2 regions of the Paenibacillus sp. FSL H8-0280 genome follow, and region 1 is predicted to be linked to the other one. Evidence: riboswitches for the same ligand, from Rfam matches in the RefSeq annotation. Region 1 holds a riboswitch; the other holds the start of a gene.
What was found. A riboswitch is a leader RNA that binds a small molecule or an ion and turns the genes downstream of it on or off. The one in region 1 is predicted to bind cyclic di-AMP.

Region 1 (5,686 bases):
TTGAAGTGGATGAGGCGTTGGCGGAGGATTTGTTCTATGCGCTGGGCGAGGAGTCCGTTATTCCGGTTGGAAGTGGCGTGGTCATCCATGATAAGGAACAGCACCGCATTCATATTTTGATCGGGGAAGAAGAGTTGACATTTGTACCTTTAATTTAGTGTGTTTACATGCATTTTTGGGGGTGTAAATGGAATTGGAATTCCCCTCAAAGCCTTATGGTTATTGGTTCTATGCCATGTAGTTGATTGGATTTTGAAGCTTGTCCGTGGTAAGATGTTAGTCGTGAAATGGGCCAACCGCATGGCGGTGAGCCTGGCCTTTGAGTTTGCTGTTGATAGCGCCGAAGGTGTCGGTGGTTATACGGACGCATGTCTGTAATGTACCATCCTATGGGGAGGAAGATAACGCATGGTTTTTTCGCAAGAGGAAGTCGAAGCTCATCTGGGAAGGCTGGAAGGCTGGGAACTGGAAGAGGGACGGTGGATTGTACGTAAATTCGTGTTCTCCAACTACATGAAAGGGATTGCATTTGTGGATGAGGTCGCTGCGATCTCGGAAGCATTCAATCATCATCCTTTTATTACGATTGATTATACAACGGTTACGCTGCGTCTCACATCATGGGATGCGGGTGGTATCACATCTGTAGATATCAAGGAAGCAGGGCAATATAACGAAGCTTATGACAAAATGAGGTCGCAATAACGAGGTCGGTTATTATCGCGCGGCCAGAAGTGAGTGAACCATACATGTCAGACTATAATCAGAAACAACCTCTTATTGCTGTCGCAGGCAGTCTCAATATGGATCTTGTGGTGAAGACAGACACGATTCCGGAAGAGGGAGAGACGGTGAGCGGTGAGGAGCTGCATTATCTCGCTGGTGGCAAAGGGGCCAACCAGGCTGTTGCCGCTGCGCGTCTGGGTGGACAGACTACGATGATTGGTGCGGTGGGATCGGACGGTTTTGGCGAACGTCTGCTGCACAGTCTGACGGAAAGTGGTGCAGATGCCTCGCAGGTTCGCATATTGGAAGACACGGTTACAGGGACGGCTTCCATCTGGCTTTCTCGGGGAGACAACCGGATTATTGTTATTCCTGGTGCGAATGGGCGAGTGGTGCCTGAGATGCTGGAAGAGGCGGATACGGTAAAAAGCCTGACTGCAGCCGCAGCGGTGCTGCTACAGCTGGAGATCCCGCTGCCAGCGGTTACCCGCGCCGCCCAACTGGCGGCTGAAGGCAGCGCACTGGTGGTGCTCAACCCGGCTCCCGCGGTGCCGGGTCTGCCCCAGGAGCTCCTGCGGTGCGTCGACGTTGTCACGCCGAACCGCAGCGAGCTTGCCGTGCTTACCGGCCGGGATCATCTCCGGCCGGAAGACCTGGATGCGGCGGTCGCAGAGCTCGCCGCATCCCTGGGGGCCGCTGTCGTCACGACGCTCGGCCCCGAGGGGGCTGTGTACGCGGCGGCGCCTGGTGGCCGCGTACAAGCAGGGCGTGCCGGCGCTTGCCGTGCGCCCGGCTACGCCGTAAGCGCCGTCGATACGACCGGCGCTGGCGATTGCTTCAACGGCGCGCTGGCGGTAGCCCTCGCGCGCGGTGAGACTTTGGACGCGGCCGTAGGCTTCGCCATGGGTGCGGCCGCGTTATCCGTGACAAAGCTCGGCGCCCAGTCCGGGATGCCGTCCGCACGTGAAGTTGAGGCCTTTCTGGCTGAGCATGCCGCAGAGGCTTAATAATTGATATAACAAAGAGGCTCTTATTCTCCCAAAAGGGGATTAAGCGCCTCTTTGTTATGCGTGTGCAGAGATTATTTCTTCTCTGACAGCCACATGGCGATATTTGCAATCTCTTCATCCTGCAGTTTGCCCTTGAAGGAAGGCATACCACCACCTTTACCTTTGACAATCGTAGAATAGATCTTCTCCAGATCATCCTGGCTGCCGATGTTGGCCAGAGCAGGTCCTACGCCACCTTGAAGCTGATCCCCGTGACAGGAGATACAATTGGCTTTGACCAGTGCTTCAGCTTGTCCGGCATCCAATGTTACTTCCGGCATGGTTGGCTTGGCTTCTTCAGCCACTTCTTCTTTCCCTGGAAGCGTAAACATTAAAACAATAGCTAAAGCGCATGCTGCAAAAAATACTCCGCTCATGATCCATTTGTGCATCCCTTATGTCCCCTCCAGAATGAAAGATCATCTAACCTGAAACTATCCATATCATTATAACGGAACCTGTACTGACATCATAGCATTTTGTGGGAATTTTTTGAACTAATCACATAACAAGGGGCAAATTTGGTTGTTTTGCAATGGATTCTAACCGCGAGGCCCTTCATAAACCATACAGTGAAAGGGCTTCAAGCCGCTTGGGGTCTGTCGTTCGTATGTATCCTGGGTGACAAATCCACTCTTCAGATAGACTTGAATGGCACGAGCATTCCAAGTGAGTACTTCCAGATCAATCTCATTCGTGGGATTTCGGCGAATAGCTTCCTGTACAATGGCAGTGACAAAAGCTGTCCCTTGACCCTGACCACATAGCTCTGGATGCATGCCAAGGCCAATCCGGGTTACCCTTTGAAGTGGGAAGTATTGAGCAAACCCACATATACGATCGTTCTGATCCAGGACGATTGCATATTGCTCCTGCCGCAGCTGTGCATCTCCGAATTCCACTTCCAGAGCTTTCATCTGCTCCCAGGGGAGCCAGCTGTAGATATTGTAAGGCGGATCATACTGCCAACTGCAGATAAGCTCCGCATGTTCTTCTCGCATGGGTACAACGTGAAACGTCACAGGGGTTTCCTTCATACACCTGCATGCTCCTTTCCTTGAAACAGAACTCTCTGTCCACTCTACAAAAGTGATGTTCATTTAGCAAGTCTTCCTTCTCAAGAAAAAAAATGAAACAAAAGTTCCGGTAATTTCGTTTATATTATAACGGGATGGGTAAAAACATCATAAGGGCACGGACGAACGAACGCAAAATGAACCTGTTGATGTCGCAGGATATACCCCGAGTATAACTTGCAACATGAATAAGGATTGAAGCACAAAAAAACCGCCGGATACATTCCTGCGGAGAATGTACCGGGCGGTTCTGTTATGCTTCTTGCTTCGTTCCAGTATGGTTAATGGTTACAGCATCATGTTGCTCAGCTTGTCCCTAGTCAAGGGCCAGTGATTCATATGCGTCCGTGCTCATAATCCGTTTTGCGCCAACATAACGATTGGCCCAATAGTTTTCACTCAATGCACTGATCGTAACGCCTTTGGAAGAAGAGGAGTGTGCGAACTTTCCATCCCCTACAAAGATACCTACATGAGATACGCCTTTACCTGTTGTATTAAAGAACACCAGATCGCCAGCTCTCATCTCCATGCGGGATACGGAATCGCCCATGTCGAATTGGGAACTGGATTGGCGTGCCAAATCAATACCCAACTTGTCGAATACATACCGTGTAAATCCGGAGCAGTCAAAGCCGTTAAGCGTTGTTCCCCCACTTTTGTATGTAGTTCCCATTGCTGAATCAATTACTGTGTCCATCTTTGAATCTGCGAATGCGCTACCTGCACCAAGTGATAAAGCAAATGTGATGCTAAGTACAGCTGCGGTTAATTTCTTCTTGAACAAGAGATATTCCCCTTCCAACGCCTGCGAGGTTAGCTTAAGGATTCGGTTGAAGGTCCCCTATGATCCCTCTGTAGCAAGATCAATTCACCCATAACTGGTTCCCCCGCTTCCCAGGTGCCAGGAATTTGGCTATGCTAGTTATGCACCTGCGAAATCAAGAAATGACGATTTAATTTTAAGTAGTTACAAATATGAATGTAAAGATTACAAAGTTGTTACTAAAAACTCACTGCGATTATTGTAACAGAGGAGTACGGCTTTGGCAACGTTTAGCAACAAATTTAGCAAAAAAAACCTCGACCTTTGACGGGGAAAGGTTGAGGTTTGCCTATTTATAAGTACATATTAGGCCATGAGTTTAACATGTGATGGTAACAATTTTTAAACTATCTGCTCTCACCTTTGGATATTTTGGACTGCCATAATCGGAAATGGCTGCATATTTTCCACAGACTCAATAGACATCTGGCAAGTGGATACGTCTGTTGTAGTATAAGTCCGGTCAGTCCCGTTAATAACCATGAGGCTGTAGTGAATGCCCCAAAGACGAGCAAGTGTACTCCACCCAGTAGGAGTGAAATGCCGATTACAGCGATGAGATGACGCAGTGCAATCCAGAGTGCTTTGAGGGTACCGTGAGCCCCGCCTTCTCCTTCTGGTGCCGAAACACCGAACTGCATGTAGAGTATGACATGGTGGATGATCCAACCATATACAATCCAGGCAGCAACATAAGGTATACCAGGCAAAAGTAATTGAAGGGAATGAAATCCGTCCATGAGAATCGAGTAGAGCTTCGGTATGAGCCAGTAGGCGGGCAGAAGTATCAATAATGTACGTATGGTGTGGAGCAGCAGCATCGGTTTCCACAGATTTTTGATTCCGCGGACAAAGGGGATGCGCTCTTCTGTAGAATTAAAGTGCTGAAGTGAGTAGAGCAGTCCTGCCTGAATGAGGGGGCTGATCAACATGCGAACCAGCAGCATGCCCCCGAGAATCCAAAGATAACGATGAACCTCTGGATGGGTAGACAGGTTAAGTTGACTTTCCATTTTGAACAAAAGTGTACTCAGCTCCCCGGCATCAGCATCTGGATAGCGCAGGAGTAGTGGGATGACCGCCGATTGTACCATTCGATAGAAGAAATATCCCCAAATGAGTTGATAAAGAAATAAGAGTGCGGCAATGAACATATGCTGACGGACGAGAAACCAGCCTTCACGTATTTTCGCTTTCACCGTTTCCACCTCACCATGACAGACCTCCGAATATGGCTTCTATTAGTTTGGTTACACTCATGCTCCAGCGGGATTTCGCCCGCTCATCCAGTCCGGATTTCAGGAAATTGTTCATATGGCGGTTCTCCAGCACGATCGAGTACAGGGGATCGGTCATGGCCCAGGATACGGGGGATGTGTGAGTTAATTTATACGTGATGCGATCTTCTTTGCCATTCCATTGCTTGGTGAGGATATGCCCGTCTTCAAAAGCAATGCGAACAGGAACGGCGCTGTAGTCACTGCCTTTTTTCGCTATCGTCACGGATGACTCGTACAATGTTTGCCCGTCTTTCTGTACGGGCGTAACACGAATCTTCTCTACAGCAAAGTCAGCCATCCCGTTACCATAGACATATTGGTCAAAATAATCAGACCAGGAAGTGCGGGTCACTTGTTCCACAATTTTCTGAAAATCAGCCGAAGTGGGATGTTTGAAACGGTACTTCTTCACATAGGTAGAGAGAATGCGTTCCATCTTTTTTGTGCCGACTTGATGTTCGATACCAAGCAATACAAGTTTGCCACGTGTATAGACATTGGCTGCATACTCATTCTGTGAATCGAACTTCCAGGATTCTTGTGTTAAAGATGAAGGAGACGTAATCAGTCCCGATTGTACCGGCAGATTCGGAATCAATCCGTATTCCTGCTCCATCAGTTTGTCTTCTGCATAAGAGGTGAACCCCTCATCCAGCCAGGCTTCCTCGAATTCGTTGCTGGCAACCATGCCGTAGAAGTACTGGTGTCCGATCTCGTGGACTACGGTTC
Region 2 (5,686 bases), 2.2 Mb from region 1:
CGCTCAACGTGAAACTGCTTTCGGTAATGATCAGAATCAGTTAGGCTTCTCCATTCTCAGGATCTACGTTGATCCGGATTCTAATAACTGGTATCGTGAAGTTGCCACAGCCAAACGGGCTATTGAAAAGGGTGCTATCGTATTTGCTTCCCCATGGAATCCTCCAAGCAGCATGGTTGAAACATTCAACCGCAATGGGGACACAAATGCCAAACGTCTGAAATACGACAAATATGCCGCATATGCGCAACATCTGAACGACTTTGTAAACTACATGAAAAATAACGGCGTAGATCTGTATGCCATTTCTGTGCAAAATGAACCGGATTATGCTCATGACTGGACCTGGTGGACTCCACAAGAGATCCTTCGATTCATGAAAGAAAATGCCGGGTCCATTCAAGGTACCAAAGTCATGGCGCCTGAATCCTTCCAATACTTAAAGAACATATCCGACCCAATCCTGAATGATCCGCAGGCACTTGCCAACATGGACATTCTGGGAGCACATACGTATGGAACCCAGATTTCCAATTTTGCCTACCCTCTCTTTAAGCAAAAAGGAGCCGGTAAAGAACTGTGGATGACTGAGGTGTATGTTCCGAACAGTGACAACAACTCAGCAGACCGCTGGCCTGAAGCATTAGACGTTTCCTATCACATGCACAATGCCATGGTAGAAGGTGATTTCCAGGCCTACGTGTGGTGGTACATCCGCAGACAGTATGGTCCGATGAAAGAGGACGGTACCATAAGCAAACGCGGGTATAATATGGCTCATTTCTCTAAATTCGTGCGTCCAGGCTACCTGCGAGTCGATGCAACGAAAAATCCGGATACAAACACATTTGTCTCAGCCTATAAAGGTGATAACAAAGTCGTCGTCGTGGCAATTAACCGTGGAACTTCAGCCACAAGCCAAAAATTCGTTCTGCAGAATGGTAATGCCTCCACGGTGTCCTCATGGATTACGGACAGCAGTCGAAACTTGGCAAGCGGAAACGCGCTTACCGTATCCAATGGAGCCTTCACGGCACAGCTCCCGCCTCAGAGCGTAACAACGTTTGTTGCCAACGTTACTGGCGGAAATAGCGGCGGGAATACAGGCAGTGGCACTACGTATGAAGCCGAGACCGGAACGTCACTTACGGAAGCTGCCATTGAAACAATCTACCCCGGTTACACTGGCTCCGGGTATGTTAACTTCAATGCGATGACTGGTTCGGCCATTCAATGGAACGGCATTAATAACACGACAACAGGTACCAAAAACGTAAAGTTTCGTTATGCGCTGGAAAGCGGCACTCGGAACCTCGACATTTTTGTGAACGGAACCAAAGTCATTAGCAACGAGCCCTTTCCGGCTACGGGAAGCTGGTCCACTTGGGTTGAAAAAACAATACAGGTCCCCATGAACACGGGCACCAATACATTGAAAGTGGTTACCACTGGATCGGAAGGACCGAATATTGACAGCGTTAATGTTACCGCAGCACAATAAACGTTCCGTATGGCTGATGGAAGACATTTGCTGTACGTGCAGCTAAGCACTAACCTCTTGGATACTTAAGTCTAATGTTAGTGTTATATCAAAAAATGCAAAAAAGACTCCTTAAGCGTTAGCTTAAGGAGTCTTTTTTTTAGATGCGGTCGAGAGGACTCGAACCTCCACGGGGGTTAGCCCACACGGACCTGAACCGTGCGCGTCTGCCAATTCCGCCACGACCGCATATTGTATCTCCGTCATCAATATCGGCGACAAGAAATAATATATCATGCGGAATCTATCATGTCAACACTGAAAATAATAACAATAAAGCCCGAACCAGACGTCCATGTCGATTCGGGCTCTACCTTTAACTGCTGCTAATAGTTTGGTTCATTAAAACGGAAGCATACTTCAAATTACAGCTTGGAAGGCCAGTTACCATACCATGCATAACCGCCTCTTCTTTCTTTATCAATATCACTTAATTTGTATTTAACTACCCCGTCACGACCAATAAAGATTGGTTTATCCGTTCCTATCTCATAGAAGCGTGCCCAAATTGGTGCAGCTTTGGAATCAGCGATAATTTTACTATCTCCATTAGCTCTTTCATACTTGTAACCCGTAATTTTTACCTTGTTAAACCAAGCCTCCGCTCCTTTAATAGATGCGGTAATTTTAGCGTTAGCAGGTCTGGTTTTCAGGAATTTAACAATCGTTACACTCTCTCCAGCTGTCAGCGATGGCACTTCGTAGATTCTTGCGCTCGCTGGTTTAAGGGAACTGGAATCATGTTGTTGTCCCCATCCTGTCAGCTTACCGCCTGAAACGACTTGTGTATTCAAAATCGCCTCCACACCTTTGGCAACTGAATTTTTACTGCGATTAGCAAGTGTACTATCAATAAACGAGAAATCACCTTTGCGTGCTGCTACTTCATCGAGCATGATCATTACATTAATCATGGCATCATCATTGTAGGTAATATGCTTGTGATATCCGGAGCTTTGATAGACCTGTGGCCATCCGCCGTTTGAATACTGCATGTTGATCAAAAAGTTAATTCCTTTGATTGCAGCTGTGGAGTAACGCGGATCATTCGTCTTTTTAAATTCCTTCGCCAATCTTCTAATTTCTGAGTATGTAGCCTTGTTGTCTATCGTGGACTTTGCCCATTCTCCACTTGTCTGTTTATAATCTTTTCTCCAACCTCCATCCGGCAGCTGGTTCTTCAAAATATCAAAAATACTCGCTGTTGTACCTGATGCATCCGCAGCAGATACCGTCCCTACAGGAAGAACTGCCATTCCAACTGCTGAGAACACCATCGTACATGCCAGGACAAAAGTAACTAATTTCTTCGCTTTCAAATGTAACACTCTCCTATGTTCGTTTTTATAAATCTTCCACTTCTACTTTATCTATGATACGCGTCCCTAAACCTCCTTTATTTATATTTATCGCATAATAAAATCAATTTAAATCCAATATGTGGATTGGATAATCAGATATTATGCAAAAAATCGATTTTTGTCAATATATGCAACTTAATGAATATAATCTCTCTAATTCTACATAACGGAATAGTTCTTTTAACTCATGACAAACCTATTTATTTATCCAAATTCGTCTTAAACGAATCAATAATGACGTTTTTGTCATGAATGATACCCAAAGTTGATCCCTTTTTTCATATAAAAACCTTAATTCCGCTAACATTGAGGTATTAAGAAAGGGTTTAAATGGGTTTGACAATTACGCATTTATGCAATATAGTTTCAAATAGTTACAAAAACTTAATTATTCATTGCCGAGTTTCATGTTTGAAAACGGGGGAACCAATTTGGGTGAATTATTCTTATACATAGGAAATATAGGGAACCTTCTACCGAACCCTTAGCTAACTCCGTAGGCATCGAAGGGAGAACATTGATTTTGAAAAAACTGATTATCTCCATTTTTGGAGCAGCTGTATTATTTACATCCGGGGCAACAAGCACAGAGGCAAGCAGTATCAACTCCGTAGTGAACAACATGACAGGTATTCCTTACAAATGGGGTGGCACGACTGTAGCCGGCTTCGACTGTTCTGGTTTTATGAGATATCTTTTCAACAAATACAGCATTGAATTGCCACGTACTTCTCAGCAGCAAGCCAAAGCAGGTACGCCTGTATCCAAGAGCAATGTTCGGACAGGTGATCTGGTGTTCTTTAATACAACAGGCAAAGGCATTTCACATACAGGTGTATATATCGGCGGCGGACAATTCGCTCATGCCTCCAGCAGTAAAGGTGTAAGCATCACAAAGTTATCGAATCCATACTTCAATGACCGCTATGTAACAGCACGTCGGGTAACTGGACAGTTTATGTATGATAAAATGTTAGGTAAAATGTGATTCACATACAAAAAGGCATCGGTTATTAACCGGATGCCTTTTTTGTACTTAAAAATGTATGTTGCATTACTTACTAATGCAGCGCCTTCTGCACTCGCATCGCACCCTGAGACAGGGCATGTCCTCCTCCAACAGCTCCGGCCACCGCAACGGTCTCCATAATCTCCTGATCTGTTGCTCCCTTGGCACGGGCTTCTTCTACATGGTAGAAGGTACATACTTCATTGTTGGCGAATAATCCAATGCCGAGTGCAATTAGCTGTTTTGTCTTGGCATCAATCACGCCAGGTTGGAAACATTCTCCGGTAAACTCATGATACGACTTCACCACACCTGGCAGTACATCGCTTAATGCTCCAATCTGATCCTTGTAGGCATGAACTTTATCATTCATCAATGTCATGGCTTGTAGCACACCCTCTCGGCTATAGTTACAGATCTTCCTCACTGTACCTATCTTCTCTCCCGAGTGAGCCAATTATGCCAAGAAATCATGGTAATTCCAAACATTTAAACGCTCAAAGTTCCTGCTCAATTATAAGCGATTGCTATCCACTAAGTGGACTCTGGCGCGGCTCGCTGAACAGCTGATATCGGTAACCGCGATCCAGCTTCACGACACGTCGATTCTGACGACGGATAAGTACCTGCTCGCCATCCCAGGCAACCACAATCCCGGTTACATCGTTAGATTCCAGCTCGTCCCGTACTACTCTTACTTTCTCACCTGACAGACGCAGGGCGTCCAGTTCTGTATCACTAATCATCTTCATGGCTCCTATATTCCAAATTTATTTACAAAAAGAGACCTAAATGAAATGTCATTTAGGTCTCACGTGACTGTATTGGACTGTCATGTCATTCGAAATTATGTCCCGACTGAAAGTTACCGCTGCGCGTGCTCTTTGCTGTCGTTCTTCTCGAACCAAAAATCAAGCACTTTGGCGGACATCACACGTTCTTCAAGGTACTCCACTTGATGCGGTGTAAATTGTTCTTTCCAAGAGAAGGACAACTCTTCGCACAAGCCTACAATCGTCAGTAATTCTGACCAGGCAACATAGCGTTTGTACCAGAAAAATTGAGGATGTTCAATCATATAGGGATAAAGGTCATCGAATTCCGTATGTTTACAATCCAGGGCACGTTCAAAATGAACTTTCGATTCCGCCAGCTTATCATTAAAAAATTGTTCTGTTGCCGGTTGGTTCCCCATGGTGTTGCCTCCTCTCCCTAACATAACCCCATTATAAATGAAATCGGCGGTCATGCAAAGGCATAGTTCAAAAAATAGGCCCTATTCCTTTAAAATGTCACATTTCGTTATCGTCAAATTGTACCGTACCATCGTTCAGGGAACGAATGCGTACCAAGGCTTCCACCGGAATACCCTGTTCACGAATCGTGCGTGCCCCCGCCTGAAAACTTTTCTCGACCACAACGCCGAATCCGACGAGTTCCGCACCGGAACGCTCGATAATTTTGATGACGCCACGAGCGGCATCTCCATTGGCAATAATATCATCAATGAACAAAATACGGTCATTCTCATGAATGAACTCGCGGGATACCATAATGTCAGTTACAATTCCTTTGGTAAAGGACGGTACACGTTCACAGTAAGCATCAGGATCAGCCAGAAGTGTTTTTTTACGACGGGCGAATACAAGGGGCACCCCAAGTTCATAGGCTGCTGCAAAAGCAACCGGAATCCCTGAGGATTCTACCGTGATTACCCGAGTTACTCCACTTTCACGAAAACGGGCAGCAAACTCACGTCCCATCTCCATCGTTAAT

Region 2: it holds a riboswitch for cyclic di-AMP, as region 1 does, so the genes downstream of both, MHI12_RS10295 (C40 family peptidase) here and MHI12_RS00525 (C40 family peptidase) in region 1, are expected to answer to the same signal.

The regions. Positions count from the first base shown of each region.
Region 1 covers NZ_CP150296.1:106,596-112,281, forward strand. Annotated here, with positions in the region: gene MHI12_RS00500 (hypothetical protein) at 1-158, shown strand, start outside; gene MHI12_RS00505 (4a-hydroxytetrahydrobiopterin dehydratase) at 409-705, shown strand; gene rbsK (ribokinase) at 750-1,733, shown strand; gene MHI12_RS00515 (c-type cytochrome) at 1,808-2,167, opposite strand; gene MHI12_RS00520 (GNAT family N-acetyltransferase) at 2,318-2,812, opposite strand; gene MHI12_RS00525 (C40 family peptidase) at 3,168-3,638, opposite strand; cyclic di-AMP (ydaO/yuaA leader) riboswitch at 3,642-3,779, opposite strand; gene MHI12_RS00530 (hypothetical protein) at 4,025-4,876, opposite strand; gene MHI12_RS00535 (M1 family metallopeptidase) at 4,887-5,686, opposite strand, start outside.
Region 2 covers NZ_CP150296.1:2,269,942-2,275,627, reverse strand. Annotated here, with positions in the region: gene MHI12_RS10310 (carbohydrate-binding protein) at 1-1,501, shown strand, start outside; tRNA gene MHI12_RS10305 (tRNA-Leu) at 1,646-1,729, opposite strand; gene pelA (pectate lyase) at 1,906-2,868, opposite strand; cyclic di-AMP (ydaO/yuaA leader) riboswitch at 3,288-3,419, shown strand; gene MHI12_RS10295 (C40 family peptidase) at 3,425-3,889, shown strand; gene MHI12_RS10290 (carboxymuconolactone decarboxylase family protein) at 3,963-4,292, opposite strand; gene MHI12_RS10285 (hypothetical protein) at 4,438-4,656, opposite strand; gene MHI12_RS10280 (hypothetical protein) at 4,776-5,105, opposite strand; gene MHI12_RS10275 (xanthine phosphoribosyltransferase) at 5,203-5,686, opposite strand, start outside.